3 regions of the Xanthomonas sp. NCPPB 1638 genome follow, and region 3 is predicted to be linked to each of the others. Evidence: predicted binding sites of a transcription regulator. Region 3 holds the regulator's gene; each other region holds the start of a gene.

Region 1 (11,972 bases), 850 kb from region 3:
GCCAGCACAAGATCGCGCGCGGCTTCCTGCCCACCCTGGTACGCAGCCGCCACTGGATCGCCGACCCCAGCTTTCGTGCGCCGCTGGCGCAATGGTGCGCGGACGAGCGCGTGGCGGTTGCCCAACAGGCCCTCGAACTGGCCGAGCACAGCCCGTTCCGCGACTGCACCGGTGCGCCGACTCCAGCGCACAATGCGCCGATGCACCCGTGTGAGGGACGGGCAAGGCTCTAAACTCGTCAGATGTCGCGCGCTCTTCCCTTCCTGCTTTCCGCCGATCCCGCCGCGCCGTTTCCGCCTGCCGAGCAGGCATTGCGCGAGCCAGATGGCCTGCTGGCGATCGGTGGCGACCTGTCGGTGCCGCGGTTGCTCAATGCCTATGCGCATGGCGTATTCCCCTGGTTCTCCGATGGCCAGCCGCTGTTGTGGTGGAGCCCAAATCCGCGCATGGTGTTCTGGACCGAGAGCGTACGCCTCTCCTCTCGCTTCAGGCGCCAGCTGCGCACCAGCACCTGGACCGTGCGCGCCGATACCGCGTTCGAGCAGGTCATTGCAGCCTGCGCGGCGATTCCGCGCGCAGGCCAGGACGGCACCTGGATCACGCGCCCCATGCAGCAGGCCTACATCGAGCTGCACCACCTCGGCCATGCGCATTCGCTGGAAGTATTCGACGGGACACACCTGGTGGGCGGCATCTACGGGGTGGCGATCGGCCGAATGTTCTTCGGCGAAAGCATGTTCAGTGCGCGCAGTGGCGGCTCCAAGGTGGCCCTGGCCGCCCTGGCTGCGGACCTGCACGCCCGTGGATGGCCGCTGCTCGATGCGCAGGTGGAAAACCCCCACCTGCTGAGCCTGGGAGCCGAACGCCTGCCGCGTGCAGACTTTTTGCATTCCGTGCAGCGGCAGGTGGCGCAACCGGAGCCGGCAGGCAGTTGGTCCGCGCGCTATGGCGAGCGGCTGGCGCGTGAGCTGCATGAAGCTCGCTTAACATAAATTTGCACCACCGGGAGATGGGGCGTAAAATGCCGTCCCTTACGGCCCTGCCGGGCCAGCCGTGATTGCACAGGATTACATGTCGAAAGACGACTCCATTGAATTCGAAGGCAGCGTCAGCGAGACGCTTCCCAACACCACCTTCCGGGTCAAGCTGGAAAACGGGCACGAGATCATCGCCCACATCTCCGGCCGCATGCGCAAGAACTACATCCGCATCCTGACCGGTGACCGGGTCAAGGTCGAGATGACGCCATACGACCTCACCAAGGGCCGTATCACCTACCGCATGAAGTAAGCGGCTTTGGTGCTGAGACGCGAGGCGGCCCATGGCCGCTTTTTGTCGTGCCTGGAATTTGCAGCGTACTGCCTTGCGGTGGCATTTGTCGTCACAACAGCCATGACGCCGCACAAACAGCCAGACGCAATGCGATAGGTCCGCCTCCAGACCCTAGCCGCAGACCTCTGCGTCAGGCAGGCACAAAAAAGCCGCTCAGAGGAGCGGCTTTTCGTTGACCAGAACTTGCGATCAGTCGACCGTGGCAGGCAGCAAGCGCTCCGGTTCCGGATGCGCCTCCACTAGCAGCTCGCCTTCCTTGACGTCGATGTTGACGCGACCACCTTCCACCAGCTTGCCGAATAGCAGCTCGTCGGCCAGCGGGCGCTTGATCTTCTCCTGGATCACGCGCGACATCGGGCGTGCGCCCATCAGCGGGTCGAAGCCATGCTGGGCAAGCCAGTCGCGCGCGGTTGGGGTGGCCGACAGCGAGACATGCTTTTCCTGCAACAGCATTTCCAGCTCGATGATGAACTTGTCCACCACGCGCAGGATGTGGTCGAACCCCAGTGGCTGAAACTGCACGATGGCATCCAGACGGTTGCGGAACTCCGGCGTGAACCCGCGGCGGATCGACTCCATCGCATCGGTGGAATGATCCTGCTTGGTAAAGCCGATCGACCGCCGCGATGCCTGGGTGGCACCGGCATTGGTGGTCATCACCAGGATCACGTTCTTGAAGTTGGCCTCGCGCCCGTTGGTATCGGTGAGGATGCCGCGGTCCATGACCTGCAACAGGATGTTGAAGATGTCCGGGTGCGCCTTCTCCACCTCGTCCAGCAACAGCACGCAGTGCGGTGTCTTGACGATCTTCTCGGTCAGCAGGCCGCCCTGGTCGAAACCGACGTAACCCGGAGGCGCGCCGATCAGGCGGCTGATCGAATGCGCTTCCATGTACTCGGACATGTCGAAGCGCACCAGCTCGATGCCGAGCTGCAGCGCCAGCTGCTTGGTGACCTCGGTCTTGCCCACACCGGTGGGGCCGGCAAACAGGAAGTTGCCGATCGGCTTTTCCGGGTTGGCCAGGCCGGAGCGTGCCAGCTTGATGGAGCCGGCCAGTGTCTCGATCGCCGGATTCTGCCCGAAGATCACCATCTTGAGGTTGCGCTCCAGATGCTGCAGCACGTCCTTGTCGGTCGCGCTGACCTGCTTGGCCGGAATCCGCGCCATCTTGGCGACGATGGTCTCGATTTCCTCGATGTCGATCAGTTCCTTGCGCTTGCCTGCCGGCAACAGGCGCTGGCGCGCACCGGCCTCATCGATCACATCGATCGCCTTGTCCGGCAGCAGCCGGTCGCCGATGTGCTTGACCGACAAGTCAACTGCCGCCTGCAGCGCATCGTCGGCGTAGGTCACCCCATGGTGCGCCTCGTACTTGGGCTTGAGGCCCTGCAGGATCTCGAAGGTCTCGCCCACGGTGGGCTCGACGATGTCGATCTTCTGGAAGCGACGCGCCAGGGCACGGTCCTTTTCGAAGATGCCGCGGTATTCCTGGAAAGTGGTGGAGCCGATGCAACGCAGCTCGCCCGAGGCCAGCGCCGGCTTGATGAGGTTGGAGGCATCCATGGTGCCGCCCGACGCCGAGCCGGCCCCGATGATGGTGTGGATCTCGTCGATGAACAGCACCGCATTGGGCACCTTCTTCAGCGCGGTCAGCACGCCCTTCAGGCGCTTTTCGAAGTCGCCGCGATACTTGGTGCCCGCTACCAGCGCGCCCAGGTCCAGCGAGAAGATCACCGCATCGGCCAGCACGTCCGGCACGTCGTTATCGACGATGCGCTTGGCCAGTCCCTCGGCGATCGCGGTCTTGCCCACGCCCGCCTCGCCCACGTACAGCGGGTTGTTCTTGCGGCGGCGGCACAGCACCTGGATGGTGCGCTCGATTTCATCGGCACGGCCCACCAGCGGGTCGATCTTGCCGTTGCGCGCCTGCTCGTTGAGATTGGTGGCGTACTCGGCCAGCGCGTCGCCCTTGCCCTCGCCTTCCCCGCCCTCGCTCTTGGGCTCGCCCTCGGACGCGGAGGGCTGCTCGCTGTCTTCGCCCAGCTTGGCGATGCCGTGGGACAGATAGTTGACGATGTCCAGCCGGGTGATGTCCTGCTGGTTCAGGAAATACACCGCGTGCGAGTCCTTCTCGCCGAAGATGGCCACCAGTACGTTGGCGCCGGTGACTTCCTTCTTGCCGGACGATTGCACGTGGTAGACGGCGCGCTGCAGCACGCGCTGGAAGCCCAGCGTCGGCTGGGTATCGCGGCCGTCGTCTTCGGCCAGGCGCGAGACCGCCGCCTCGATCGCCTGCTCCAGATCGTTGTGCAGGCGCAGCTGGTCTGCCCCACAGGCCTTGAGCACGGCCTGTGCGGAGGGATTGTCCAGCAGCGAGAGCAGCAGATGCTCGACGGTCATGAACTCATGACGCGCCTCGCGTGCTCGCTTGTAGCACTGGCCGATGGTTTGCTCTAGGTCTTTGCTGAACATTGGTCACTCCGAACGGCTGTTGCCAACAATATGCGGCTTTTGTCGGGATTTTCCACAACCCTATCCAATAGGCATGTTCAGACAGCGTTAGCACGCGATTGCAGTCACACTGTTGCGCTGCTGGAATGATCCAGCAACGGTCTCAGCGCTGTTCCATCGTGCACAGCAACGGGTGCTGGTTCATCCGCGAAAACTCGTTGACCTGCGCCACCTTGGACTCGGCGACTTCGCGGCTGTAGACCCCGCAGACGCCGCGCCCACGGGTGTGGACGTGCAACATGACCTGGGTGGCGCTTTCCAGGTCCAGGTTGAAAAACTGCTGCAGGACGGTCACCACGAAGTCCATCGGGGTGTAGTCGTCGTTCAGCAGCAACACCTGGTAACGCGGCGGCGGCGCCACCTCCGGCTTGCTGGCTTCAACGGTCAGGCCGTGATCGTGTTCGTGTGAGGTCTTGCGAGGCATCCGGCCATTATACGGTTCAACGCCACGCGCATTGGACGATTTGCGCCGCGGCCCGCACAATTTGTCTCCAATTTCCCCCTTGGCCCCCATGACCGACTCCCTGACCGCAGCTGCGCCGGCGCCGCCGCCCTCGACCGACGCGGGCAACGCTGCCATGGCTGGCCCCCGCAGTGGGCGTATTGACCACTCTTGCGCGCTGGGCTCCGGCGGCTTGCCTGGCAACCCGTCCGCCCGCCAGGAGCGGCGGCGATGAGCGCCCCGCAGCCGCGCTGGCACCCCGATGTCACCGTGGCCACCGTGGTGGTGCGCGACGGACGCTTGCTGCAGGTGGAAGAGCGCATCGGCGACCGCCTGCTGCTGAACCAGCCGGCCGGGCATCTGGAGCCGGATGAAAGCCTGCTCGACGCCGCCGTGCGCGAAACCCTGGAAGAGACCGGCTGGGACGTGCGGCCGACCCATTTCATCGGCAGCTACCAGTGGCTGGCCCCGACCGGCCAGTGCTACCTGCGCTTTGCCTTCGTGGCCGATGCGCTGACACACCACCCCGAGCGCAGCCTGGATACCGGCGTGGTGCGGGCACTGTGGATGACGCCGGACCAATTGCGTGACGCCAGCGAGCGTTGGCGCAGCCCCCTGGTGTGGGAGGTGGTGGCCGACTACCTGGCCGGACAGCGGCATCCGTTGGCACTGGTGCGGCACGTCGCATGAGGACGCCGCGCATCGTGGTGGGCGTGTCCGGCGGGGTGGATTCGTCGGTGGCGGCCTGGCAACTGGCGCAGCAGGGCGAGGCGATCGCCGGGCTGTTCATGCAGAACTGGGCCGACGACGGCAGCGGCGATTGCCGCGCCGAAGACGACCGCCGCGACGCGGTGGCGGTCTGCGGGATGCTGGGCATCCCCTTCCACTTTCGCGATTTTTCCGGCGAATACTGGAGCGGCGTGTTCGAGCACTTCCTGGCCGAATACGCAGCCGGGCGCACCCCGAACCCGGACGTGCTGTGCAACCGCGAGGTCAAGTTCAAGCACTTCCTGGACGCCGCACAGGCACTGGGCGCCGAGCGCATCGCCACCGGGCATTACGCCCGGGTTGCCCACAGTGGCGGGCGCTGGCAGCTGCTGCGCGGCGCCGACCGGGGCAAGGACCAGAGCTATTTCCTGCATCAGCTGGGGCAGACCCAGCTGGCCGCCACCCTGTTCCCGGTCGGCGAGCTGGAGAAAAGCACGCTGCGCCGCATCGCCCAGGATGCGGGCCTGCCGACCCATGCCAAGAAGGATTCCACCGGGATCTGCTTCATCGGCGAACGCGACTTCCGCGAGTTCCTGGGCCGCTACCTGCCCGCCCGCACCGGCGAGATCCGCGACCCGCAGGGGCAGCGCATTGCCGAGCACCCCGGCGTGTTCTATTTCACCCTGGGCCAGCGCGAAGGCCTGAACATCGGTGGGGTGCGCGGCCGCGCGGCCGCGCCGTGGTACGTGGTGGGCAAGGACGTGGCCAGCAACGTGCTGTACGTGGACCAGGACCGCGACAGTCCGCTGCTGCAGTCGCGCTGGCTGCAGTCCGAGCTGGCCCACTGGGTCGCCGGTGCGCCGCCGGCGCGCCGCTTCAATTGCACCGCGCAGACGCGCTACCGGCAGCCGGACGAGCCGTGCACGGTGGCCGTGCAGGACGATGGCAGCATGCAGGTGCGCTTCGAGCGACCGCAGCGGGCGGTGACGCCCGGGCAGTCGCTGGTGCTGTACGACGGCGAGCAATGCCTCGGCGGCGCGGTCATTGCCGCCACCGATGCACCGCTGGAGCGTCAATTGGCAGGATCTTCTTCTTCCCCCGAGGGTGTGGCTTGATGAGTGTTTCCATGGATCACCGTGTGCTGGCGCTGGCCGGCGTTGCCCAGGCCCTGCAGCAGGTGCGGCGGATCGCCGAAACCGGGCATTCGGAGGCGGCCACGGTGCGCACCGCCATCGACAGCGTGTTCCGGGTGGATGCGGCCTCGCCGGAGGCGGTGTACGGCTCGACGGCGGCCCTGGCGCCCGGCCTGCGCCTGCTGCACAACTACTTTCGCAACCAGGGCCAGGACGATGTGCTGCCACGGCTGGCGCTGGCGGTGCTGCAGCTGGAGCGCCGCTTCGTGCGCGACACCGCCACCGTGGCCACGGTTTCCAGCGGGATCGCGGCGGCGGCGCAGCAGGCGCAGCGCCTGGACGACAGCGCGCATCCGGAGGTGTTGAGCGCGCTGGGCGGGCTGTATGCGCAGACCATCAGCCACCTGCGCCCCAAGGTCATGGTGCAGGGCAACCCGCACTACCTGGGCCAGGCCGGCGTGGTGGCGGAAATCCGCGCGCTGTTGCTGGCGGCGGTGCGCTCGGCGGTGCTGTGGCGGCAGATGGGCGGCAGCCTGTGGGATTTTCTGTTCGCCAAGCGCGCGATGAGCGAGGCGGTGGATCGCGCACTGCGTTGAGCAGCGCCGAAATGCCGGATGAAAGCGCCCACAACGGGCGCTGGCGTCCGCCAGTGGCGGCGCGATGCGCGAGGCAATCTGGCGATCGTCGCTAAAGACAACGGGGGGAGTGCCGATACAGCAACCGTGACTCCGCCGAGAACGCCCATGTATTCACGTCCACTCATCCGTCTAGCCGCCCCTCTGGCTCTGACCTTGCTGTTCCCCTTCGCTGTCGGATTCGACTGGCCCGCCTCGGTGCGCTGGGCGATCCTGGCGACCATGACCCTCAGTTGGTTGGGTTTTGCTGCCTGGGTGACGTATTCCCAGTTCCGGCCCAACCCGGACCAGGCCCGCATCCTGCGCGAGCAGGACCAGTTGCTCAACGAACTGCGGACGTTCGTCAGCAACGAAGTCGACGGGTCGCGCTCTGAAGTCGAGCGTGCCCGCGAACTGATCCGCCAGGCGGTGTCCGGCCTGGGCGGCAGCTTCGAAGCGATGAACCGCAAGTCGCGCCAGCAGAGCCAGGCGTTGGCCCGCATCGTGGACCGTGCCGGTGACGACGGCAGTGCCGGCGTCGACGTCGCCCGCTTCGCCCAGCACGCCAGCTCCCGCATGGAGCAGTTGGTGGAAGCGCTGGAACAGGTGAGCGGCCAGAGCACCAACACGGTGCATCACATCGACGAGATGGCCCAGCATCTGGATGGCATCTTCGCGTTGCTGGAAGACGTCAAGTCGATCGCCGACCAGACCAACCTGCTGGCCTTGAACGCGGCCATCGAAGCCGCGCGCGCCGGTGAAGCCGGTCGTGGCTTCGCGGTGGTCGCCGACGAGGTGCGCAACCTGTCCGAACGCTCCACCACCTTCAACGAGCAGATCCGCAAGCTGGCGCACAGCTCCAAGGAATCGATCGCCAAGGTGCGTGAAACGGTCTCGCAGCTGGCCTCGCGCCACATGGACCGCTCCCGCGAGGCGCGCCATGAATCGGCCGCCATGCTGGAGAACGTCGCCCAGATCAACGCCTCGTTGGGCGATGGCATGCGCGAAATCTCCGAATGCGCCCGCTCCATCGACGGCAGCGTGGCCGAAGCGGTGCGTGCGCTGCAGTTCGAAGACATCGCCACGCAGACCCTGAGCGGCATCCACACCCACCTCGATCGCCTCACCGCGATCAACCGCGAGGCAGTGGCGCTGCAGGAACTACTGCATCGCAATGGCGGCGTGTACGACAGCGACCTGGTCGCCGCGCTGCAGAAGGTGTCCAACCGCTTGCGCGACATGCGCGTGGAGTGGGAACGCCCGCCGCACAAGCCGGTGGCGCAGCAAGGCATGGGTGCCGGCACGGTCGAGCTGTTCTGAGACCGATGCCGACCCGCAACGTCTGATCCCGACATTCCCCGGCCTGCCGGGGATTTGTCGTTCCGTACCGACCTGGTGTTTCGTCATGACGCTACTTGCCCCGACCATCGATGCGGACCCCAGCGATGCGCTGCAGTCCGCCGCATTGGCTGCCACGTACGCCGAGCGCATCGCGCAAGGCGACGCGGCCAAGCCGGTGGTGCGGCGCGTGCGCCTGCCGGCCGCGCTGGAGCGGCTGGAACTTGCCGCCCGCGCAGAGGTCAAGGCGCTGGTCAATCCGCGCCGCGATTGCAGCGAAGACGAGCTGCTGTTCGCCACCGTGGCCTGGGATCTGGGCCTGGATGGCGCCGCAGTCGGCGCCTCCGGGCGCTGATGCAACACCGGCGGAGCGCGTCTCGGCAGGTGCCCCGCCGGATTGTCGAACTGCCCGATCTCAGGCGTTTGAGCGGCCGGTTTCCACCGTACCCCGGCATCGCTGATGGCGTGCACGCCCGCCCTTGCGACCGCCCTGCCCGACCGGACGTCGCTCGCTCCGGCGGGTGTCGCCGGTCTTGGTCACCCCGTCACCGTGCATCTCGGCCCTTGGCGCATTGCCAGGCAGGGTGAGCACGCGTTCCTGTTCCGATTGAGCGCCCTGGCGACCGTGACGAAGATCTCTCCCGGCAGTGCTTGCGACAGCGCCCTCGCCTGCAGCAGTGCGACACACGACAAGGCGTTGGCCTGGAACTTCACGCGCGTGCACGTCCTTTCCTGACCAATACAGCGCGCAGCTCGCTACCCTGAAGGCGCGAGCTTTTGTTCAAATCGACGTGAGAAGGTCCGCTGCCATGGCACGGCACCAATGCGGTGGCATCACTGCAGGACTGTGCACCGCGCCGGGCTGGCGGCGCCAGCCGGGCCAACATCTCAGTTGGCGATCACCAACCGCGCGCCCAGCCGCATGCCGGCTTCGGCCTCGCGCAGCCACTGCGCCATGTCGCGTGGCGACAACGGGCGCGAGTAGAAATACCCCTGGATTTCGTCGCAGCCCTGCTGGCGCAGCAAGGCATCTTCCTGCACCGTCTCCACGCCCTCGGCCACCACCTGCATGCCCAGCGCATGGCCCAGGTGCACGATGGCCTGGGTCACTTCGGCCGTGTTGGCGTCGTCGAGCATGCCCTGCACGAAGCTGCGGTCGATCTTCAGGCGCTGCACCGGAAAGCGGTTGAGGTAGTGCAGATTCGAGAATCCAGTACCGAAGTCGTCCACCGCCAGCAGCACGCCGTTCTGTTCGAACAACTCGAAGCAACGGCGCAGCGAATCCGAATCGCGAATCAAGGCCGATTCGGTCAACTCCAGCTCCAATCGCGACGGCGACCAGCCGTTGTCGCGGCAGATCTCCAGCACGCGCTCGGCGAAGCCGCGCTCGCGCAGCTGCACTGCCGAAACGTTGACCGCAATGCGGCTGAAGTTGAGTCCGGCACGGTCCCAGACCACCGCCTGGCGACAGGCCTCGCCAATGACCCATTCGCCAAGGCGCACGATCTCGCCGCACTCCTCGGCGATGGGAATGAACTCGGCCGGGCTGCACGGCCCGTGACCCGGCCGATTCCAGCGCATCAACGCCTCGATCGCTGGCGAGGTATCGCCGACGGTATTGACCAGCGGTTGGTAGACCAAGGTGAATTCTTCGCGTTCCAGCGCGCCTTGCAGCGCATGCTCCAGCTCCAGGCGACGCTGTGCACGCATTAGCACGTCCTGGCTGTAGTAATGGAACGTGTTGCGGCCCGATTCCTTGGCGGCATACATCGCCGCGTCGGCGGCGCGCAGCAGGCTGTCGAAGTCCGACAGGCCCTCCCCTTGCAGCGCGATACCGATGCTGGCGCCGAGCTTGAGGGTCACTTGGTCCTTGCGCAGCGGTTCGCCCAGCGCGCTGATGAGCTTGCGCGCGACGTGGCCAGCATCTTCCGGCTCGGACAGATCGCGCAGCAGCACGATGAATTCATCGTCGCTGAAGCGGCCGAACAGGTCACTGTTGCGCAGGTGCTGGTGCAGGCGCGCGGAGGCGAGCTTGAGCAGGTTGTCGCCGGTCGCATGACCGAAGGAATCGTTGATGCTCTTGAAGCCATCCAGATCGATCAACAGCATGGCCATCACCTGGCCGCGCTCATGCGCTTCGCGGATGGCGTTTTCGGCCTGCTCGCGCAGCAGGAAGCGGTTCGGCAGGCCAGTCAGGCGGTCGTAATGTGCCAACAGCTCGATGCGTTCATTGGCCTCGCGCTCGCGGGTGACATCGCGGAACAGGGCCACGAAGCGCGGCGGCAGGCCTTCGCGTCGGTCCAGTTCAATCAGGACCTGCACCCAGACGCGCTGGCCGGAATTGCGGTAGAAGCACAGCTCCAGTTGTTCGGGCAGGCCGCCGTCGGAAATGCGCAGCAGCGCCGATTCGAAGGCATCACGCGAGTCCTGGGTGTAGAGCGCAAGCGCCTGCTCCAGGGTGATGTTTTCCTTGCGCAGGCCGTGGATGCGATAGCACTCCTCGGTCCACTGCATGCGGCGGGTGTCGACCTCGATCTCGCAACCGCCGATCTTGCCCAGTGCTGAGACGCGGTTGAGCAATTCGGTACGCCAGCGGATCAAGGCATCGGTCTGGCGTTGTTCGGTCACATTCTGTAGTTGGCCAAGAACGCGCACCATGCTGGCGTTGCCATCGAACACCGGCTGCGCCCACACCCGCAGATGATGCGGGTTGACGCCCGGCAGGCCGTTGACTTCCAGCTCGAAATGCACGGGTAGGCCTTCGTGCTTGATCTTGCGCCAGGCGCTGCGCAATTGCGCAAGCGAAGTGCGCGCAAGCAGGCGCAACAGGTCGCGGACGCCGTGCAGACGCAGTTCGGCCATGCCGAGCTGCTGCAGGAAATCCGGCGAGATCCACAACTGGTCGTTCAACGCATCCCAGCTCCAGCTTCCCATGCTGGCAATGCGCTGGGCCTCTTCCAGCTGGGCCTGCTGCTCACGCAGCTGCTGTTCGAGCAGTTTCTGGTGGTGCACATCGGTATGCGTGCCGACCATGCGTAGCGGCCGGCCATCGGCGGTGCGCGAGACCACCCGGCCACGGTCCAGAATCCAGCGCCATTGGCCGTCGTGCTGGCGCAGGCGGAATTCGGCCACATAGGTCTCGGCACGCCCCTCCAGGTGGGCCTGCACCGCGGCGCTGACTTTCGCGTGATCGTCGGGATGGATCAGCCCGGACAAGGCAGTGAGATTGTTCGGCGGCGGCTGCTCGCTGTAGCCGAGCATGCGCGTCCAGCGTTCGGAGCGGTACACCACGTCGGCCGGGATATCCCAGTCCCACAGGCCGTGATCGGCGCTGTCCAGACCCATTTCCCAGCGACTGGTGCCGTCGGCGCCTACCGGTTCGGGAATGCTCAACGTGAACGCCATGACCTGGCCATGCTCGTCGCACACCGCGCGCAGCCAGCCTTCCAGTCGCCTGCCGCCGGTGCCCGGCAACACGCAGGCGGCCATGCCGCCGCCGTCCGCCACCTGGGCGCGGCTGCTTTCCAGCACTTCGGCATAGGCACCAAGGGTTGCCGGCAGCCCGATCGACTGCGCAACGCGGTTGGCCGCCAGCGGCTGGCCATGCGCATCCAACAACACCACCGCCGAGGTCAGCGGGTGTTGCAGCATGCTTGCAATGACGCCTGAGTCCACTCTGGAACACTCCGAAGAATCGCCCCCTGGCTCGGGGTCGCAATGGATAACGGCCGTTTGATGAATTAGTTGAGGCACCGGTTTCCGGCATGACCGAACCGGACCGAGTTACGGCTAAGATGGTTCCATCGCCCGCTCCATAGGTCGTCTGCGGACCCATGCAACAACCCGACGCCGCGCCCGCGTTCTCGTCCCCTCCCGTTTCCTGCCTGCGTCTGG
Region 2 (11,972 bases), 1.4 Mb from region 3:
ACGGCGGCAAGCGCTTCCAGCGCCGTCTCGCCGAGCATGCGCACCGGCGCGGCATGCAGGGGGTCGAAGAAGCGCCGGTCACTGGGCGAATACGGGCTGTAGCCGCCGGTGATCGGCCGCGAAGCGTGCACCGGGCTCAGCGCCAGCGCATCGGCGCCGGCCAATGCGGCATGCCGCAGCCATTCGACGGTGCCGGCAGCATCGCCGATGCCGCCATCGTCGGGGCTGCCGGCCGAATACACCTGCAGCGCCATGCCCCAGGCCCGCGGCGCGGCGTGGCCGCAGGCATCGGCCACGCCGAAACATCGCTGCGGTGCCACCGCTACCTGCTGCGTGATTCCGCCGATCTCCAGTGTCCAGTAGCCATGGCGCGAGGGCGCACGCAGCTGCCCCTGCGCATTGGCCTGCGCCGCTTCGCTGGCACCGCTGTCATCGCTCCAGCGGCCGCTGGCGTCGGCGGCAACGCGCATCGCCAGCGGTGCGCCCACCTGCACGGTGACCAAAACGGCAGGTTCGGCGGCCTGGGCCTGGCAGCGACGCAGGCTGTCTTCGCGCTGCGCGGCGGTGGCGGCCGGCAGCTCCAACGCCGTGAGCACCGCCTGCAGCGACGGCTCGGACACCTGCCGCGGTTGATCGCTGGCATCCACCCAATCGACCATCACCCCGGCCGCAGTGGCCAGGGTGTGCAGGGGATGGGCACTCATGCCTGCGCCTCGTGCCAGGCGATGAAGCCATCGACCGGCAGTGACTGCGCGGCGGCGTCCACGTTTTCGACATGCACCACCTGCCCACGCCGCGGCGGCAGCGGCACGGCGGCGGCGCCGACGTTGAAGGCGATATGCCACAACCCGCCCGGCAACTCCCAGGTGGCGGTGAGCGCGCCATCGGCCAGGACGCTGGCACGCAGCGCGCGTGCCTGCGCCAGGCCCGGCACCAGCCAGTGGCGCCGCACGCCCAGCAGCGCAGTGAACCAGGCCGCCCATTGCGCGCCCTCGCCTTGCGCGGCGTCCTCGATCGGCGAACGCGAGGCGGCGAAGGTGGCATGGCTGTTCGGATCGGGGATGGTGGCGCGCTGCGCCTGGTCGGCGAACGCGGCAAAGTGCGCGAATTCGCGGCGACGGCCTTCGCGCACGGCCTCGTCCAGCGGCGGACCGAAGTCGGTAAAGAACAGGAACGGCTGGGTAGCGCCCCACGGCTCGCCCATGAAGAACAACGGGATCATCGGCGTCAACGCGGTCAGCGCCAGCGCCGCGCGCAGGCGCTGCGGCGAGACCAGTACGCTAAGCCGTTCGCCGTGTGCGCGGTTGCCGATCTGGTCGTGGTTCTGCGCGAACACCACGAATTTGTGCGGCGGCAATGCCCCGCTCGGTTCGCCACGCACATGCCCACGCGGATCCGGCTCGCCCTGGTAGGCAAAGCCTTCGCCGAGCACGCGCGCCAGGTGCGCGGTCGGCTTGTCGGCGAACGCGGCGTAGTAGCCTTCTTCTTCGCCGGTCAGCAGCACGTGCAAGGCGTTGTGGAAGTCGTCGTCCCACTGCGCCGTGTAGCCGCGTTGCAGCTGCGAGGCCTGGTTGGCTTCGTTCTCCAGCACCAGATGCACATGCCGGCCGGCGGGCAGGCTGGTGTCGATGGCCTCGCGCAAGGTATCCAGGAAGGCGTTCGGGGTGATCGCATGCACCGCGTCCAGGCGCAGCCCGTCGAAGCGGTATTCGTGCAACCACATCAGCGCGTTGTCCAGGAAGTAACGCTGTACCGGCGGCTTGCGGAAGTCGATCGCCGCGCCCCACGGGGTGGGCTTGTCTTCGTTGAAGAATGACGCGGCGTAGCTGTGCAGGTAATTGCCGTCCGGGCCGAAGTGGTTGTAGACCACGTCCAGCAGCACCATCAGGCCATGCCCGTGCGCGGCGTCGATCAAGGCCTTCAGTTCGTCCGGCGTGCCATAGGCTTCGGCCGGCGCATACGGCAGCACGCCGTCGTAGCCCCAGTTGTGCGCACCGGGGAAGGCACTCAGCGGCATCAGTTCGATCGCGGTGATGCCCATCGCCGCCAGCTGCGGCAGCTGCGCCTGCACGCCGGCATAGCCACCGCAGGCACCGACGTGCAGTTCGTAGATCACCGCCTCGTCCCAGGGCCGGCCCTGCCACTGCGGGTGGCTCCAGCGGTAGCCATCGGTGGGCTGCACGGCGCTGGCACCATGCACGCCGCCCGGTTGCCAGCGCGAGGCCGGGTCCGGTACCGGCTCGCCACCGTCGATGCTGTAGCGATAACGCGCGCCGGCGGCACAGGCCAGCACCGCACGGAAGAAGCCGTCCGCCCCCGCCTGCAGCGCAGCGCGCGCGCCATCGGCGAATACCACGTCCACGCCGCTGGCATCCGGCGCCCAGAGCGCAAAGCGCACCTGTCCTTCCCCCGCTGGCCATGCGCCCCAGGCCGGGGTGGTCGCGTCGCGCTCGTTCATGGTTATTTCTCCGCTTGCAGGTAGATCGTGGCCAGCGGCGGCAAGGTCAGGCGCAGCCGTTGCGCATGCCCATGCATGCCCATCGGCTCGGTCGCCAGAGGACCGCTGTTGCCGAGGTTGCTGCCACCGTAATGGGCGCTATCGGTATTGAGAATTTCGCGCCAGATGCCGGCACGCGGCACGCCCACGCCGTAATCGTGCAGCGGTTGCGGGGTGAGGTTGCTCACCGCCAGCAGTGGCACGCCGCCACCGTCGGGATCGTGGCGGATGAAGGCGAGCACGCTGTTGCGCGCGTCGTCGGCCACGCTCCAGTCGAAACCGTCGGCACGGTGGGTGCCACGGTACAACGCCGGCACGCGGCGCAGCGCGGCATTGAGGTCGCCCACCAGCCGCTGCACGCCGCGATGCGGCGCGCCATCGAGCAGATGCCAGTCCAGCGACTGGTCGTGGTTCCAGTCGGCCCATTGGCCGAATTCGGCGCCCATGAACAGCAGTTTGTCGCCCGGGTGTGCCCACATCAGCGCCAGGTAGGCGCGCAGGTTGGCAAAGCGCCGCCAGTCGTCGCCGGGCATCTGCCCGAGCAGGCCGCCGGTGCCATGCACCACTTCGTCATGCGAGAGCGGCAGCACGAAGCGTTCGGAGAACGCATACACCAGGCCAAAGGTGAGCTGGCTATGGTGCTGGGCGCGCTCGGCCGGATCGCGCTGCATGTAGCTCAGCGTGTCGTGCATCCAGCCCATGTTCCACTTGTGGGTGAAGCCCAACCCGCCATCGGCCAGCGGTGCGGTCACGCCGGGCCAGGCGGTGGATTCTTCGGCAATGGTCAGCACGCCGGGAAAGCAGGTAGCGATCTCGCGGTTGAGCTGGCGCAGGAAGGCCACCGCTTCCAGGTTCTCGCGGCCGCCATGCGCATTGGGCACCCACTCGCCCTCGGCGCGGCCATAGTCGCGGTACAGCATCGAAGCCACCGCATCCACGCGCAGGCCGTCGAGGTGATAATGGTCGATCCACTCCAGCGCACTGCCCAACAGGAACGCGGTCACTTCCGGGCGGCCATGGTTGTAGATCAGCGTATTCCAGTCGCGGTGCATGCCTTCGCGCGGGTCGGCATGCTCATACAGCGCTGCGCCATCGAACTGCGCCAGGCCATGTGCGTCACCCGGAAAGTGCGCGCTGACCCAATCCAGGATCACCCCGATGCCGGCGCGATGGCAGGCATCGACGAACGCGGCCAAACCCTCCGGGCGGCCATGCCGCGCGGTGGGCGCATACAGGCCCAGCGGTTGGTAGCCCCACGAGCCACCGAACGGGTACTCGGTGATCGGCAGCAGCTCGATATGGGTGAAACCGAGCTGCTGCACGTACGGAATCAGCTGCGCGGCCAGGCTGGGCCAGTCCAGCGGCTGGTCATGCCCGTCGCGACGCCAGGAGGTGGCATGCACCTCGTAGATGGACATCGGCGCCGGCAGGGTCTGCGCATTGCGCCGGCCCATCCACTCGGCGTCGGTCCAGGCAAATGCCGCGTCACCGGGCACCACCGAGGCGGTGGCCGGCGGCAGCTCGCTCTGGCGCGCCACCGGGTCGGCCTTGAGCAGCACGCGGCCATCGGCGGCGGTGATGGCGTACTTGTAGCGGGCGCCGGCTTCCACCCGCGGCAGGAACAACTCCCAGAAGCCGCCGGTGCGCTGGCGCATCGGGTGTCGCCGCGCCTCCCAGCCGTTGAAGTCGCCGACCACGGCCACGCGCTGCGCGTGTGGTGCCCATACTGCAAAGCGCACACCCGGCACGTCGCCGCAGTGCATGTGCTGGGCGCCCAGCGCGCGGCGCAGCGCCTGCCCGTCGCCGGCAGCGATCTGCAGCAGCAGCGATTCGTCCAGGAGTGGGCCGAATGCGTAGGGGTCCTCGATCTCCTGCACCACGTCCGGCCACACGATGCGCAACCGGTAAGGGCCATCGCTGGCCAGCTCGCCTTCGAACAGGCCCTCGGTCTCGGTGGCCTGCATGCGTGCCAGCAGCTTGCCGCGCGGATCGATCAAGCCCATCGCCTCGGCGCCTGGCGCCAGCACGCGCACGCGGCGGCGCCCGTCGGCCTGCGGATGCGGGCCCAGCACCGCGAATGCATCGGCGGGCAGCCCCTGGGCCAGCGCCTGCAGGGTCTGTGCAATATCGGACATGCCTTCCATGGTCACCGCGTCAGTTTCCGTCGCCTGGCCCTGCCCGCCCAGCCGTTCGCTCATGACACCGTCGCAAGCGCGGGCGCAGTGGCGGCAGTGTGTTCGTAAAGGGAGAGATACTTCTTGCCGGCCACATCCCAGCCGCTGGGGCGCAGCATCGCCGCCCGACGCATTGCCGACAGCAGGCTGGGCAGGCGGAAGGTGCGAAACGCACGTTCCAGGCAGCGGCGTAGCGCCTCGACGCTGGCGTGCTGGAACAGGAAGCCGGTGACGCCGTCGTCCACGGTGTCGATCAGCCCGCCGGTGGCGTGGGCGATCGGCAGGCAGCCGAAGCGCTGTGCGTACATCTGGCTCAGGCCGCAGGGCTCGAAGCGCGAGGGCATCAACAGGAAGTCGGCACCGGCGAACATGCGCCGTGCCAGGCCTTCCTCGAAGCCGATGAAGGCGCCGACCTGGCCGGGATAGCGGCGGGTCAGCTCGGCCACCTGCTGCTCGATCTCCGGCTCGCCGCCGCCGATCACCGCAATCTGGCCACCGGCCGCCACGATCTGCGGAGCGACCTCGCAGATCAGGTCCAGGCCCTTCTGGTGCACCAGCCGCGAGACCACCGCAAACAGCGGTCCAGTGCTTTCGCGCAGCCCGAACGCCTTGCGCACCTGCCCGGCATTGGCCTGACGGCCCTGCCAATGGTTCACGCTGAAATGCGAATCCAGGTACTCATCGGTGCGCGGGTCCCAGCTGGCATCGATGCCATTGACGATCCCGGTCAGCGCGCCCTTGGCGGCGCGTCCGGCCAGCAGCCGGTCCAGCCCGCAGCCCTGCGCCGGGCCGGTGATCTGCTTGGCATAGCTGACGCTGACGGTGTTGACGTGGTCGGCATTGACGATGCCGCCGCGCAGGAACGACATCTGCCCGTAGAACTCCAGCTCGGCCACGCGCTCGGCGGGAATGCCCAGCGCGGCGGCCATCGAATACGGCACCAAGCCCTGGTAGGCCAGGTTATGGATGGTCAGCAGGCACGGGGTGGTGCCACCGGACCAGCGCACATAACCGGCCGCCAGCGCGCACGGCCAGTCGTTGAGGTGCAGCAGGCGCGGCTTCCAGCCCAGCCCGGCATGGCCGGCGGCGATCTGCGCGGCGGCATGCGACAAGGTGGCGAAGCGGATGGCGTTGTCTTCGAACTCCGAACCGCTGGTGCTCACATACGGCGAGCCATCGCGTTCGAACAGTGCCTTGGACAACAGGATGTAGATCGGCAAGCCGTCCGATTGCACGATCCGGCCGATGTCGCAGGCCGGCAGCGCCGCATGCGCCAGCACACGGCCCACGATCTCCACCTTGCCGGCGCGCTCGAGCACCGCGCGATACCCGGGGATCAACACACGCACGTCATAGCGATGGCGCAGCGCGCGCGGCAGCGCGGCCGCCACGTCGCCCAGGCCACCGGCCTTGATGAAGTCGGCCATCTCCGACACCACGAACAACGCGCCGCGCGTGTCGGCCAGCGACACCGGCAACCGCTCGTGATGACGGATGAAACGCCCGCGCGCATCGCGCGGCCGCCCACTCTTCTTCAGCGTGGGGATCAACGCGCTGCGCTCGATGCGTGCGGTACTGGCGTGAAGCGACATCGTGGCAACCATCTGAACGTCCGTCGTGAAGTGGGGTGGAGACGGAAAACGGCGAAGCGAAAACCACCGCCTGCCGATTCAGCCAGGCGACCTGCTGCGAGTGAGGAGCGTGGACGACGCGCGTGCCCCACGTTGTCCCTGCGATGAATCTACACCTCGTCCAAATAAAATATGCGTGAACATGTTCTGCCTTTTCTGCGACAACGCACATTCCATTACACACGGCGGCGTATGTCAGAAGGCATAAGCCGGGATGACACGGCGATGACATCCCCGCAACGGTGCACGGCGCCTGCAATGCACCGAATGAGGGCGCTGCAGTCGCGGCCCCTCTCACCTGGATAACCGGTTCATGCAGGCATGCGCAGGCGTCACGGACGGGCAGCGGTCTCCGTGTCCGGCCGGCGCGGCATGGTCAAGCCCGCTCAAGGCGGGCGCGCGCACGCCGATAACCTGCGACAGCAAGAGGATCTTCGAGAACCGGCGCATGGCACAACCGCCTGACCACCCTGGCCGCCCATCTGGCGGGCTGCGCCGTCTATTGCCCTGGGGCGGCAATGGCGCGGCGCGCCACACCGCGCCGTTGCCCACCATTCACAGCGGCGAACGCGGCGGTACCGGCCTGGCCGCGCACGCGCTGGTGCCGGCCAAGGCCAAGTCCGGCGCGCACGATCCGGCCGCCGCTACCGCGCTGCTGGTGCGGTTGTTCTCGCATGCCGCGCATCCCGAGGCGCTGTTGCAGGCATTCGCCGAAGGCATCGCCAGCCTGCATGGCGAGCTCGGCGACATGGGCGTGCGCCTGGGTGCAGCGTATGCGGCCGGTGACTGGCTCGGCTACGGCCGCACGCTGCGCCAGCTGATCGACAAGTACATCCGCACCATCGATACCGGCGACTCGCTGGCCGAAGGCCGCACCGAGGCCGAGCAGCTGCGCGATCTGCTGCGGCATGCGCTCGGCAATGCCCTGGCCATCCTGCTGCAACGCAGCCCGGAGCTGGCCGATGAGGCACAAACCCTGGCCGCCGCCCTGCGCCACTGGCGCCCCGGTCACGAGCTGGTCACGCTGGAGCAGCGGCTGCGCGAGTTGAGCCACCAGGTCGGCCTGCGCGCCGAGGACGCCAGCGAACAGCAGAACCTGTTGCTGGGCCTGTTCGATCTGCTGCTGGAGAACGTTGGCGAACTGCTGGACGACCGCAGTTGGTTGCAGGGGCAGATCGCGGTGGTGCGGCAGTTGATCGCAGGCCCGCTGGACGTGGGTTCGATCGAGCAGGCACGCGGCACCCTGCGCGAGGTGATCTACAAGCAGGGCCTGCTCAAACAGGGCATTGCCGAGTCCAAGACTGCCATGCGCGAGATGATGGTGTCGTTCGTGGATCGGCTCGACGGCATGGCCACCAGTACCGGCGCGTACCATGACCGCGTTGCCGGCTATTCGCAGGCGATCGGCGACGCTCGCAGCATTCCGGATCTCAACCGCCTGCTGCAGGACCTATTGCAAGACACCGCCGGAGTCCAGGCACAAGCCCTGGCCGCCCGCGACGAACTGCTGTCGGCACGCCGCCAGGTCGAAGAGGCCGAACAACGCATCGCGTCCCTGGAGCAGGAACTCACCACGGTCGCCGGGCTGGTGCGCGAAGACCAGCTCACCGGCGCACTGAACCGGCGCGGATTCGAGGAATTGTTCCAGCGCGAAGCGGCCCGCACGCAGCGCAGCGGCCAGCCGCTGTGCGTGGCGATGCTGGACCTGGACGACTTCCGCCGCCTCAACGAGGCGCATGGCCATGCCGGTGGCGACGCCGCGCTGCGGCATACCGTGGACGTGGCCAAGGCCGCCTTGCGCACCACCGATGCCATCGCGCGTTTTGGCGGTGAGGAATTCGTGCTGCTGATGCCGGACTCCAGCATCTTCGAGGCCAGCGCGGCAGTGATCCGCCTGCAACGGGCGCTGGCACAGCGCTCGTTCCTGCACGACGACGTGCGCGTGTTCATCAGTTTCAGCGCCGGCGTGGCCCTGCGCCACGCGGACGAGGCCCAGGACGAGCTGATCCGACGTGCCGACCGCGCCATGTACGAGGCCAAGGCCGCCGGCAAGAACCGGGTCATCAACGCCGATTAGCGCGCAACCCCGGCTCCTGCGTCGATTGCATGCCTGAGGCCGGGCATGCGATCGACGTCGGGACGCCAGACAGGCGTCAGTGCGCCGCCTTGGTCCCGCGCAGCTTCTGGAACCCGGTCACCACCGCCAGCACCACCGCACCGGCCACCACGCCCACCAGCATGTTGCCCAGCGCCTCGACCAGCCAGCCCAGCCCGCCGGCCGCCTTGGCCAGATCCACCACCACGTGATGCAGCATGGGGATGTTGTGCACCAGGATGCCGCCGCCGACCAGGAACATCGCCAGCGTGCCGGCCACCGACAGGAACTTCATCAGCCACGGCGCGGCCACCAGGATGCTGCGGCCCAGCGCGGCCAGCGATGCCCCTTTCCGGGTCAGGTACAGGCCCAGGTCGTCCAGCTTCACGATCGCCGCCACCAGGCCGTATACGCCGACGGTCATCGCCAGCGCGATCGCCACCAGCACGGCCACCTGCTGCCCGAACGACACGCCCGCCACCACGCCCAGCGACAGCACGATGATCTCGGCCGACAGAATGAAGTCGGTGGTGATCGCACCCTTGATCTTGCCTTTTTCCAGCGCCACCACGTCCACGCTTTCATCGGCCAGCACGCGAGTGCGCTCGGCATGCCGCTGCGCGTCTTCGTCTGCGCTGTGCAGGAATTTGTGCGCCAGCTTCTCCACGCCTTCGAAGCACAGGTAGGCGCCGCCGAGCATCATCAACGGCATCACCAGCGGAATGGTGTAGCCGCGCCCGCGCAGCCAGGCCTCCAGTGCGCTGATCGCCAGCGCCGCCGGCACCAGGATCACCTTGTTGACCAGCGAGCCCTTGGCCACCGCCCACACCACCGGCAACTCGCGGTCGGCGCTGACGCCGGTCACCTGCTGGGCGTTGAGCGCCAGATCGTCGCCGAGCACGCCGGCGGTCTTCTTGGCCGCAACCTTGGTTAGGATGGAGACGTCGTCCAGCAGCGTGGCGATGTCGTCGAGCAGGGTGAACAGGCTGGCACCGGCCATGCGCAAGGTCCTTCGTGGGTGGCCGGCGATTCTCGCCGATCCGGTGCCCGCGTGGGGTGATGGCAGGCCATTGCATGATGGTTAGCCGCCGATGCGAGGGCGATGCCGGCCACGGCCCGCAGGCATGGCCGGTGCGTGCCGCCCCGCTCGCAAGCGGCCGCATGATGCGCCCGGATTCACCACTTGACGACCTGGCGCTGGCCACACTCGCCGCTTGCACGACGCCCGGAGATGGCCTTGAGTCCGAACGATCCACACCGCAGCACGACCGACCAGGCCGTGGTCGGCGGCATGAGCCGGCGCACGCAGATCCTGCGCCTGCTGTTGCGGTATCGCGGGTCGGGCGTGTTTGCCGGCATGAATCTGGACCCGGCCGCCATCAACGACTACGAAGTACCTGCCGAAGGCACACCGGACCAGTTCGTCTCCGACCTGGAGGCGCTGGGCCCCACCTTCGTCAAGCTGGGCCAGATGCTGTCCACGCGCCCGGACATCGTGCCGCCGGAGTTCGCCACCGCGCTGGAACGCATGCAGGAGAACACCAGTGCGGTGCCGGTGGAACGCATCCGCCAGATCATCGAAGAAGAGCTCGGCGTCTCGGTCAACAAGGCGTTCTCGCATTTCGATCCGGTGCCGCTGGGCTGCGCATCGCTGGCGCAGGTGCATCGCGCCGCCCTGCGCGATGGCACCCCGGTGGCCATCAAGGTGCAAAAGCCCGAAGTGGCCGCGCAGGTGCGTTCGGACCTGGAGGTACTCAAGAGCTTTGCCACCGCCGCCGACCGCCTCACCGGCATCGGCCGCCGGGTGCGCTTTGCCGATTGGCTGGGCGAATTCGGCAAGACCCTGCGCGCGGAACTCAACTACCAGGACGAAGCCGAAACCCTGGTGCGCTTTGGCAAACATCTCAAGCCGTTTCCGCTGCTATGGGTGCCGCAACCGATCTGGGACCTGAGCAGCCGCCGCGTGCTGACCATGCAACTGGCCGAAGGCGTGCGCGTGGACAAGATCTCCGGCCTGCGCCGCACCGAGCAGCCCATGGACGATCTGGCTGCCGAACTGGTCAAGGGCTACCTGGATCAGATGTTCGTGCATGGCGAAATCCATGCCGACCCGCATCCGGGCAACCTGCGGGTGCTCTCCGATGGGCGGTTGGCCATCTTCGACCTGGGCATGGTGGCGCATGTGCCGCCGCGCTTGCGCGAGCGATTGCTCAAGCTGCTGTTTGCCGCCGTCGATGGCCGTGGCGAAGAGGTGGCCGAAGAGACTATCGCGCTCAGCACGCGGCTGGAGGATTACGACGAGGACCGCTACCAGCGCGAAACCGGGCAGATGATTGCGCGCTACGCCGCGCACGACGCCACCTCCGAAGGCCGCGTGGTGCTGGATCTGGTACGCATCGCCACTTCCACCGGGCTGCGCACGCCGCCCGAGCTCAGCCTGCTCGGCAAGACGCTGCTGAATCTGGAAGGCGTGTGCCGCGCCCTGTCGCCGACCCTGGACACCCGCCGTATCGTCGAACGCCATCTGCAACACGTGATGCGCGCACGCCTGAAGAAGTCCATGTCTGCCGCCAACCTGGCCAGCGAAGCGATGGAGCTGCAGCATCTGGTGCGCGAAGGGCCGCGACGCATGTCCGAGATCCTGTCGCTGGCCGCAGAGAACCGCCTGCAGATGCGCGTCACCGGGTTGGAAGAATCGCACCTGATGGAAAGCCTGCAGAAGATCGCCAACCGCGTCGCGGCCGGCATCGTCACTGCCGCGCTCATCATGGCCTCGGCGCAGATGATGCGCATCGAGACTGGCTTCAAGCTGTGGGGATACCCCGCCATTGCGATGGTGCTGTTCCTGCTGGGCGTGGCACTGGGGCTGGGCATCGTGGTCAGCGCGCTGCTGTTCGACCGCCGCGTGCGCGCGCGCGAAGAGCGTGGGCACCGCTAACTTCCCAAAGATGGCGGTTCGACAGTCAATAAGTAAATTCTTTCGTTTGGGACGCTACGCTAGCCCAGATAAGTAGAATCCAGAGTTCATTATTGGCTAGACTGCCCGCATGTGATAGGCGGCGGGAAACCATATGGCAAGGGTGATGCGCTGGTTCGCTTGTGCAACAGTTGTCGTGTTGTTCTACACCGCCTGCTCGGCGGAGACGCCGGCCGCCTCGTCATTGCCCCCGCCTGGCAACGACCTTCCTTCGACAGCCCCAACGAAGGCCGCTGGCAGCGGTCTCTTGCAAGCGGGCGAATACATAACGGAGAAAGGTTGGGGACACCTCCAACTCAGCAAGCGAGGAGACACGCTGAAATTTTCCCTTGAAAGCATCACCGGCGAAGACACCTGCGGGCTCGACGGTGCTATCCAGGGCGATGAAGGTATCGCTAAGAGCGATAACGGTGAATCCACCTGCACTGTGAAATTCGCGAACACCCCGCAGGGCATCGATGTATCAGCAACGACAACAGCTGAATGCAAGGCGTTTTGCGGCTATAACGGCAATTTCGAAGGGTCTTACCTGCGGGTCAAGGAAGGATGTGGCAGAAGCGATCTTGATCAAACGCGAGATGCGTTCCAGCAGCTTTAC
Region 3 (8,309 bases):
CCAACTAGGCGTCACCACCGAACATGTCACCAAACTACAGGGTGTGCTTGCCGCATCGCCGGTTTTGCTTGACCAATTCAATGATGCGGTTGCGAAGCAACGCGTACTCAGTCTAAAGCCTCTGAATGATCCGAATGCAGGCGGAACGTTCACGCCGAATGAGAATTCCATCCGGCTGCCGCTGTCTAGGCTTTCCAATGGGCATGGCGGCAAGTTGCTTGATTCCGGTGACATGACGTTTGTGCTGGGGCATGAACTGCAACACGCCATGTACAGCCCAACCGCTGCTGCTTCCCGTGCGACGTTCGAAGCCGCTGCGGTGCAGATAGCCAAGACCACGCACGATTATTCGGACGCGGCGGAGAAGGTTTTATCAAGCAACCGTGTAGATGAAGCAAGTGCAGAAATTGCAGGCTGGAATGCAACCGTCAGCAGGGTAAAGCAAGCAAAGCCGGATGCATCCCTGGAAGATATTTTTCGGGAAGCACCCGGCCGTATGCGCGACTTCATTGATCAAACCGGCGGAATGCCGCAATTCAATTACGCGCTCAAGTCCAACCTTACCTTGAACGCAGATATGACGATGCCCGTCACTCCTGCCAACGTCGAGGCAATGGGTGCAAACTTCTTCGACAAGGACGCCAAGAGCGCTCGCATCGGCTATACGGGTCAGTCCGACTACGCCAATCACTACGGCCCGTGGGTAGTTGGAACAGCTGCCATCTACGAGCGCCACTACAACAAGTCAAAGCCCGGCGAGCCGGAACAGCCGATGATCCTGGACATGCAGCGCTTGGGATTGAAGGAAGAAATACTTGAGCGCAACGGTATCGACCTGGGCAGCGATACGCGCCCCATGCCTTATCTCGACAGCAGCACGCAGCCACCGACGCCCGGCCTGTTCCAGCACAGCAAGACGACGCACCTGCACGTCTTGCCTATCACCGCGCGCGAACTGGAACATGAGCTGCGAGAACGCGATCCACAATTGTCGAGGCCGTCGGCACACCTTTTTCCGTCAGACCCCGGCCACGCGGATCATTCGCTCTACCAACAGATCAGGGATGGGGTGCAAAAGCTCGATGCCCAGCATGGCCGCGAGTGGGATGCATCAAGCCAGCGCATCACGGCTAGCTTGCTCGTACTCGCAAAGGAAGAAGGCTTGTCACGTGTAGACCATGTGCTACTCAACAACGCGACAGACAAGCTTGCGGCCGGAGAGAAAGTATTCCTGGTCCAGGGTACCCCGAGCGACCCAGGGCACCGCCGTGCCGACATGGCCACTGTACAGGCGGTGCAAACACCTGAAGACCACTCGTTCGAGCGCGTGCAATCGATTAATCAATCCCAATCGCAGGCGCGAGAGCAGCAGCAATCGCTTGAGCAATCGCAGCAAACAGTCGCTCCGCCTGGGCCAACGATGACGCGTTGAGGAAATAACGGTTCCTGGATCACTTCCACGGCGCCCTGACCGTTGCCAAACCGCCTGCGCGCGTAGCGGGGTAGATCGGCAGCGATGCTGGTAGTGAAACGACAACGGCCGCAGTACGCGGCCGTTGTCGTTAGATCAGGTAACCAGGATCGTCTTGACGATTCCCGATTCCCGATTCCCGATTCCCGATTCCCGATTCTCCCAATCCCGAATCCCGAATCCCGAATCCCGAATATCAATGATCGCTGGAGCGCAATCCATCCACATCCAGGATCAAGGCCATGCGGCCGTCGCCGATCAGCGTGGCGCCGGCGTAGCCGGGCAGGCCGCGCAGGGCGCGTGGTAGCGGTTTAATGACCACCTCCTCGCGGCCGCGCACCTGGTCCACCACCAGGCCGAAGCGGGTTTCGCCGGCCTGCAGCAGCACCACGGTCAGCAGCGGCGGCTGTTCGGCGGGCACGCCCAGCCAGCGGCGCAGGTCGATCAGGGGCAGGGTATGCGAGCGGCGGTCGAGCACGGCGCGGCCGTCGAACCAGCCCAGCGAGGTCTGCGGGGCGTGCAGCACTTCGACCACGCGTGCCAACGGCAAGGCGTAGACGGCTTCGCCGGCCTGCACCAGCAGCGTGGGCAGGATCGCCAGGGTCAGCGGGACGCGGATCATGAAGCGGCTGCCGCGGCCCAGTTCGGACTGGATCTGGATCTGACCACTCAATTCGCGGATGCGCGACTGCACCACGTCCATGCCCACGCCACGGCCGGAGATGTCGGTGACCTCGACCTTGGTGGAAAAGCCCGGCATGAAGATCAGATGCAGGCATTCGTCGGTGCTCAGGCGGGCGGCGGCCTCGGCGTCGATCAGGCCCTTGTTGCGGGCGATCTCGCGCAGCCGCTCGGGGTCGATGCCGGCGCCGTCGTCCTGGATTTCGATACTGACGTAATCGCCTTCCTGCTGCGCGGACAGGCGCACATGGCCGCTACGCGGTTTGCCGGTGGCTTCGCGCAGGGCCGGCGATTCGATGCCGTGGTCGATGGCGTTGCGCACCAGGTGCACCAAGGGGTCGGCCAGGGCTTCGACCAGGTTGCGGTCCAGTTCCGTCTCGGCGCCGATCAGTTCCAGTTCCACTTCCTTGGACAGGGTGCGCGCGACATCGCGCGCCACCTTCGGAAAGCGCGCGAAGACCTTGCTCACCGGCTGCATGCGGGTACGCATGACCGCGGTCTGCAGGCGCGCAGTGGCGATGTCCAGCGTGCTCACCGCGCGGTCGAGTTCTTCATCGCGCAGGCGGGTGCGCAAGGTCTTCAGGCGGTTGCGCGAGAGCACCAGTTCGCCGATGAGGTTGACGATGGCGTCCAGCCGCTTGGTGTCCACGCGCACGGTCTGCTCGGCCTCGGCACCGGCCTTGGCTGCGGCCTTGGGGCCGGCCTTGGCACCGGGCGCAGCGGGTGCGTGGGCGTCGTGCGCCGGTGCGGTGGCGCCTTTGGGCACGGACTTGACCGCCGGCGGGCCGCTCTTGGCATCGAATTGCGCAATCAGCGTGGCCGGTGCGTGCGGCACGGGTTCACCCGAGCCCATCGCATCCAACATGGCCTGCAGATAATCCAGCGACTGCTGCGCGGCATCGAAGTGATGCGCCTGCAACACCGCCTGGCCAGAGCGCGCCATGCCGAGAGTTTCCTCGGCGGCGTGGCACAGCTCCACCATGGGTTTGATCGCCAGGAAGCCGGCGCCGCCCTTGAGGGTGTGGAAACCGCGGAACACCGCGTTGAGCTGGTCGGCTTCGTCTGGTGCCTGTTCCAGCGACACCAGCTGTTCGCCGAGGCGGTCCAGGATTTCCTGGGCCTCGACGATGAAATCGGCAGCAATATCGTCTGGAACAGCACTCATGGTTACAACCCCAATCCGGACAGCAAATCGTCGGCGTCGTCCTGCGACACCGCATGACGGTCCAGGCCCTTGATGGCGGGGCCGGCAAGACCGCCGTCGTCGTTCTTCGGTTCGGTACTCTTCGGCGGCAGGCCGAGCGCACCGAAGCCCTCATGCACGCGGCGCACGATCCCGGCCACGCGGCGGATGATCTGCCCGCTGAGGTCCTGGTAGCTCTGCGCCAGCGACAGTTCGGTCAGGTTGTGGCGCATCTTGTCCAATAGCGCGGCCTGGTCCTGATTGAGGCCGCCGTCGCGCAGCTGGTTGGCCAGCACGCGGCATTCCTCGACCAGGTCCAGGGTGCGGTGGCTGGCCTTCTCGGTCATCTCCACCACATGGTCCAGGCGCGAGCAGGCATCGTCCAGTTCGCCGGCCTCGTCGGGCACGGTGGGCAGTTCGCCCAGGGCCTGTCCCAGTTCGCGGGCGAGCCGGCTCAGGCTCTGCATCATCGGGCGCGTGCGCAGGGCGGCGAGGTGATCGACCTCGCGCCGCCAGGCAACCTGGTCACCGCTTTCCAGTGCATCGAGCGCGTGTTGCAGGCGTTCGATCAGCGCGGCACGTTCGGCATCGGCTTCGACGGTGGCGTTCATCAGGCGGTCGCCGTCAGACGTTCGAACACCTTGCCCAGCTTCTCTTCCAGCGTTTGCGCGGTGAACGGTTTGATGATGTAGCCGTTCACGCCGCACTGGGCGGCTTCGATGATCTGCTCGCGCTTGGCTTCGGCGGTCACCATCATCACCGGCAGGTGCTTGAGCTTGGCGTCGGCGCGGATGTTGCGCAGCAGGTCGATGCCGGTCATGCCGGGCATGTTCCAGTCCGTCACCACGAAATCGAACGGACCTGCGCGCAGCGCAGCCAGCGCGCTGTTGCCATCCTCGGCCTCTGCGGTGTTGGTGAAGCCAAGATCTGCCAACAGATTCTTGACGATGCGTCGCATTGTCGAGAAGTCGTCCACGATCAGGATCCGCATGTTCTTGTTCACATCAAGCTCCTAACACGAAAAATACGCGAAAAAATCAATCGTCATTTTCGACACCGGCATCGGCCAGTTCGAATACCTTGAGGCGGCCGCGCAAGCGCACCACGGCCTGGCCGTGGATCTGGCAGACGCGCGATTCGCTGACACCGAGTACGGCGCCGATTTCCTTCAGGTTCAATTCCTGTTCGTAGTACAGCGACAGCACCAGTTGCTCGCGCTCGGGCAATTGGCCGATGGCCTTGCCCAGCTCGCGGCCGAATTCGCCCCGTTCCATCATCTGCTGCGGATTGGGCCCGCCTTTGGCGGTGGTGTCCAGCTCGCCGTGATCTTCGATGCGCGATTCCAGGCTCAGCACCTGGCCGCGTGCGGCGTCTTCCATCAGGCGCAGGTAGTCGGGCAGCGGCATCTCCATCGCGGCGGCCACTTCGGTGGCGGCGGCGGCACGGCCGGTGTTCTGTTCGATCTTGCGCACGGCGGCGGCGGCATCGCGGGCACGGCGGTGCACCGAACGCGGCACCCAGTCGCCACGGCGGATCTCGTCGATCATCGAGCCGCGGATCCGGATCGAGGCATAGGTCTCGAACGAGGCACCCTGCTCGGAGTCGTAGCTGCGCGAGGCTTCGATCAGGCCGATCATGCCGGACTGGATCAGGTCGTCCACTTCCACGCTCGCCGGCAGGCGGGCAGCCAGGTGGTGGGCGATGCGGCGCACCAGGTCGGCGTGCAGGGTCACCACGTCGTTGGCGTTGTTGCGTTGGACGGCACGGTATTGCGCGGTGGCGGTCGTTGCGGTGGCGGTACTCATGCGGCCACTCCCCGTTGGATGATGCGTTCGACAAAGAACTCGACGTTGCCGCGCGGCACGGTGGGGGCCTGCCAGCGCGAGGTACGGCGAGCGATTTCTGCAATGGCCTGCGCCGACGGACTGGCAGGGTAGGCCTTGATGACGGGTTGCTGGCGCTGCACCGACAGGCGCAACCAGTCGTCCTGCGGCACATGGCCGAGGTAGTTCAGCGAGACATCGCCGAGGAATTTCTCGCAGACGCGGGAGAGCTTGTCGTACAGCAGGCGGCCCTCGTTGGGGTCGCGCACCATGTTGGCGATGATCTGCAGGCGGTCCACGCCGCGTTCGCGCGAGAGCACCTTGATGAGTGCGTAGGCATCGGTGATCGAGGCCGGTTCATCGCAGACCACCACCACGGTGTCCTGGGCGGCCTGGCAGAAGGTCAGCACGCTGTCGGTGATGCCGGCGGCGGTGTCGATGACCATCACGTCCAGATCGCGCTCCAGCTCGGAGAACACATTGACCAGGCCGATGTGCTGGGCGGGGGCCAGTTCGGCCATGTGGCGGCGGCCGGAGGCGGCCGGCACCACCAGCACGCCGCCGGGGCCTTCGATGATGACTTCATCCAGCGTGCAACGGCCGGCGATCAGGTCGGCCAGGGTGTACTTGGGTGAAAGCCCCAGCACCACGTCCAGGTTGGCCAGGCCAAGATCGGCGTCCAGCAGCAGCGTGCGCTTGCCCATGTCGGCAAGTGCCACGGCCAGGTTGGCGGAGATGTTGGTCTTGCCCACGCCACCCTTGCCACCGGTCACGGCAATGGTGCGCACCGGGCCCAGGGGCTCGGGACGGGTTGCCGACAGGGGGAAGGCGTTGGTCAGCTTTGCGTATTCACGCGACTGCATGGTTGTGCTCCGGAGTACAGGGCTTATCGGCAGCGCGCCGTAAATCTTCAAGGCGAAGAACGAGACTGGCGGCATTGGCGCGGTGCAGGTCGTCGGGGACCCGCTGTCCGTCAGTCACCCAGGTGATGGGTAGTTGGTGATCGACCACCACCGACAGGGCACTGCCGAAGCGGCCGGTCTCGTCGAGTTTGGTCAGCACCACGCCCTGGGGCTTGGCGTGGGCAAAGCGGCGCACGACCTCGTCGAGGTCGGCGAAATGGGAGTTGGCGGGCAGCACCAGCAGCGAGGTGACTTGCTGGGCGGCGCGTAGCCAGTTCAGCTGGGCGGCCAGGGCGCGATCGCGCTGGCCCATGCCGGCGGTGTCGATCAGCACCAGCTTGTAGTCGCGCAGGCGCTCCAGCAGGGCGAGCAGGCTTTCGGCGCTGTCGGCCTCGTGCACCGCGATGCCGAGCTGGCGGCCGTAGCTGTGCAGCTGCTCGCGGCCGCCGACGCGCAGGGTGTCGGTGGTGACCAGGGCCACGTCGCGGGGGGCGTGCTGGGCGGCGAAGCGCTGCGCCAGCTTGGCGATGGTGGTGGTCTTGCCGGCACCGGTCGGGCCGACCAGGGCGATCACCCCGCCGCGTTCCAGCGGGTCGATCGGGGTCACCGGCAGGCGCTTGGACAGCAGGCCCAGCATCAGTCCGCGGCCGCGGTGCAATTCGGTATCGGCCGGGATCTGCAGGGCCACGTCGCGGGTGAGGCCGGCGTCGAAGCCGTAGTCGTCCATCAGTTCCAGCGTCTGCGCGCGCACCGGGGAGCCGCGCAGGCGCTCGTCGGTGAGGCGGTTCATTTCGCGCTCGATCATCTGCCGCATTAGCGCCAGCTCGCCGCGCAGTTGCTTGAGTTCTTCGTCGTTCTGCGGGATCGGCGCGGCAGCCACCGGCACGGCGGCCAGCGCAGCGGGGGCCGGCGGGGCGACCACGATCGGTGGCAAGGCGGCCGGCGGCAGGATCTGCGGCAGGGCCTCGTCCAGATCGAAGTCGGCCGCGTCGGCGAACGCGTCGTCGTCCTGGCCCTGGCCAGCATAGGCGGGGGCGGCAGCCATGGCCGGGCTCGCGGCCTGCACCGGCGCGGCCGGGCGCGGCACCGGGGCGGTGGTCAGGAAGTCGGCGAACAGCTGTTCCGGCACTGCCGACAACGCGTGTTCCTGGCGCTGCACGACCGGGGCGGCCAGTTCCTGCACGGCCGGCATCGGTGCGGCGCTGCGGATCGGGGGAGCGACCGGCGGCTGGCGCGGCACGCTGGCCGGCTGGCGCAGGGCCATGGCCGCGATCATGTCTTCGGCGGCGTTGGCCACGCGCTGGCGGTGGCTCATGCCGGTCTCGGCGGTCGGCTTCAGCGGGGCATGGACTGGCGCGGCGGGGCGGGCGACAACCGGTGCCGGTGCCTGCTGCACGGGTGCCTGCTGCACCGGCACAGTGGTGGCCGGGGTGTCGCGGGCGGTTTCCAGGGCGCGCTGCACCAGCTCTTCGTCGTAGTTGCTGGCGGCGACGATCTCGATGCCTTCGGCGGTGCGACGGTTGGACAGGATCACGGCATCCGGGCCGTGTTCCTCGCGTACCATGCGGAATGCAGTGCGCATGTCCGGGGCGACAAAGCGTTTGATCTTCATGCCAGGTACCTCCAGGAACAGGACCCGCCGGACGCCGGACGGGTGCGCGATGAATGTGGGTGTGTTGCCAGCGTCATGAGTTGCCTGTCCCGTTGGTAGTTCCAAGTCCTGCCATCGACCCCGTAGCGGTGGTGCTGGCTGCGGTCTCGCCAGGGCTAATGCATGCGGCGTGCCAAACACCGCAGTGCCGGGTTTCCGGCGCGGGAACCGCATGGGACGCAGGGCAGGTGGATCGACCGCTGGCGGCGGCGGTCAGGCGATTGCTTGAAGAAGGCGTTGCGCCTTCACGACGTCGGCACGCCAGGCGGGGGGATCAGGGGGCAGGCGTTGCCAGTGCCGGAACGGTCAGCTTTCCGCCGCTGCGGGAGGGTGCGCCGTGTCGGTGCTGGACGTGGGTGGGGCGACCGGTTCGGGCATCGGCGCTGCGCTGGATTTCTGACGCGGTACGCGCATCGGCCCGGCGAGGTGGCCATCACTGCCCCGCCGGATCAGGTTGGTTTGCAGCGTCGACATGGCACGCCGCCTTGTGCCTGTACGAGCTGGGTGCGCGCATTGGGCCAGGTCACCAGAGGCATCCAGCCCGTCCTGTCCGGCCCATTCCCTCCGATTGCGCCACCAACCCGCCCAGCCTGCGCGA

What was found. Region 3 encodes FliA, which starts transcription of late flagellar genes. Its sites were predicted from a motif close to TAAAGTTTNNCNNNCNNNGGCCGATAA; they were not measured.
Region 1: the regulator FliA is predicted to act here: its motif matches at 6,815-6,841, upstream of ACCQ13_RS11890 (methyl-accepting chemotaxis protein).
Region 2: the regulator FliA is predicted to act here: its motif matches at 6,689-6,715, upstream of ACCQ13_RS01995 (GGDEF domain-containing protein).

What each region holds. Positions count from the first base shown of each region.
Region 1 covers NZ_CM192984.1:2,773,518-2,785,489, forward strand. Annotated here, with positions in the region: partial or broken gene ACCQ13_RS11850 (GNAT family N-acetyltransferase) at 1-161, shown strand, start outside; gene aat (leucyl/phenylalanyl-tRNA--protein transferase) at 243-992, shown strand; gene infA (translation initiation factor IF-1) at 1,072-1,290, shown strand; gene clpA (ATP-dependent Clp protease ATP-binding subunit ClpA) at 1,522-3,804, opposite strand; gene clpS (ATP-dependent Clp protease adapter ClpS) at 3,947-4,267, opposite strand; gene ACCQ13_RS11875 (NUDIX hydrolase) at 4,517-4,975, shown strand; gene mnmA (tRNA 2-thiouridine(34) synthase MnmA) at 4,972-6,108, shown strand; gene hflD (high frequency lysogenization protein HflD) at 6,108-6,722, shown strand; gene ACCQ13_RS11890 (methyl-accepting chemotaxis protein) at 6,870-8,060, shown strand; gene ACCQ13_RS11895 (hypothetical protein) at 8,146-8,433, shown strand; gene ACCQ13_RS11900 (hypothetical protein) at 8,539-8,814, shown strand; gene ACCQ13_RS11905 (sensor domain-containing protein) at 8,967-11,753, opposite strand; gene ACCQ13_RS11910 (sensor histidine kinase) at 11,912-11,972, shown strand, end outside.
Region 2 covers NZ_CM192984.1:483,042-495,013, reverse strand. Annotated here, with positions in the region: gene ACCQ13_RS02015 (4-alpha-glucanotransferase) at 1-704, opposite strand, end outside; gene treZ (malto-oligosyltrehalose trehalohydrolase) at 701-2,458, opposite strand; gene ACCQ13_RS02005 (1,4-alpha-glucan branching enzyme) at 2,461-4,695, opposite strand; gene glgA (glycogen synthase GlgA) at 4,692-6,275, opposite strand; gene ACCQ13_RS01995 (GGDEF domain-containing protein) at 6,751-8,379, shown strand; gene ACCQ13_RS01990 (DUF808 domain-containing protein) at 8,456-9,397, opposite strand; gene ACCQ13_RS01985 (ABC1 kinase family protein) at 9,629-11,335, shown strand; gene ACCQ13_RS01980 (hypothetical protein) at 11,511-11,972, shown strand, end outside.
Region 3 covers NZ_CM192984.1:1,927,045-1,935,353, forward strand. Annotated here, with positions in the region: gene ACCQ13_RS08315 (XVIPCD domain-containing protein) at 1-1,432, shown strand, start outside; gene ACCQ13_RS08320 (chemotaxis protein CheA) at 1,668-3,317, opposite strand; gene ACCQ13_RS08325 (protein phosphatase CheZ) at 3,320-3,946, opposite strand; gene cheY (chemotaxis response regulator CheY) at 3,946-4,338, opposite strand; gene ACCQ13_RS08335 (RNA polymerase sigma factor FliA) at 4,373-5,140, opposite strand; gene ACCQ13_RS08340 (MinD/ParA family protein) at 5,137-6,021, opposite strand; gene flhF (flagellar biosynthesis GTPase FlhF) at 6,008-7,672, opposite strand; gene ACCQ13_RS08350 (hypothetical protein) at 8,018-8,185, opposite strand.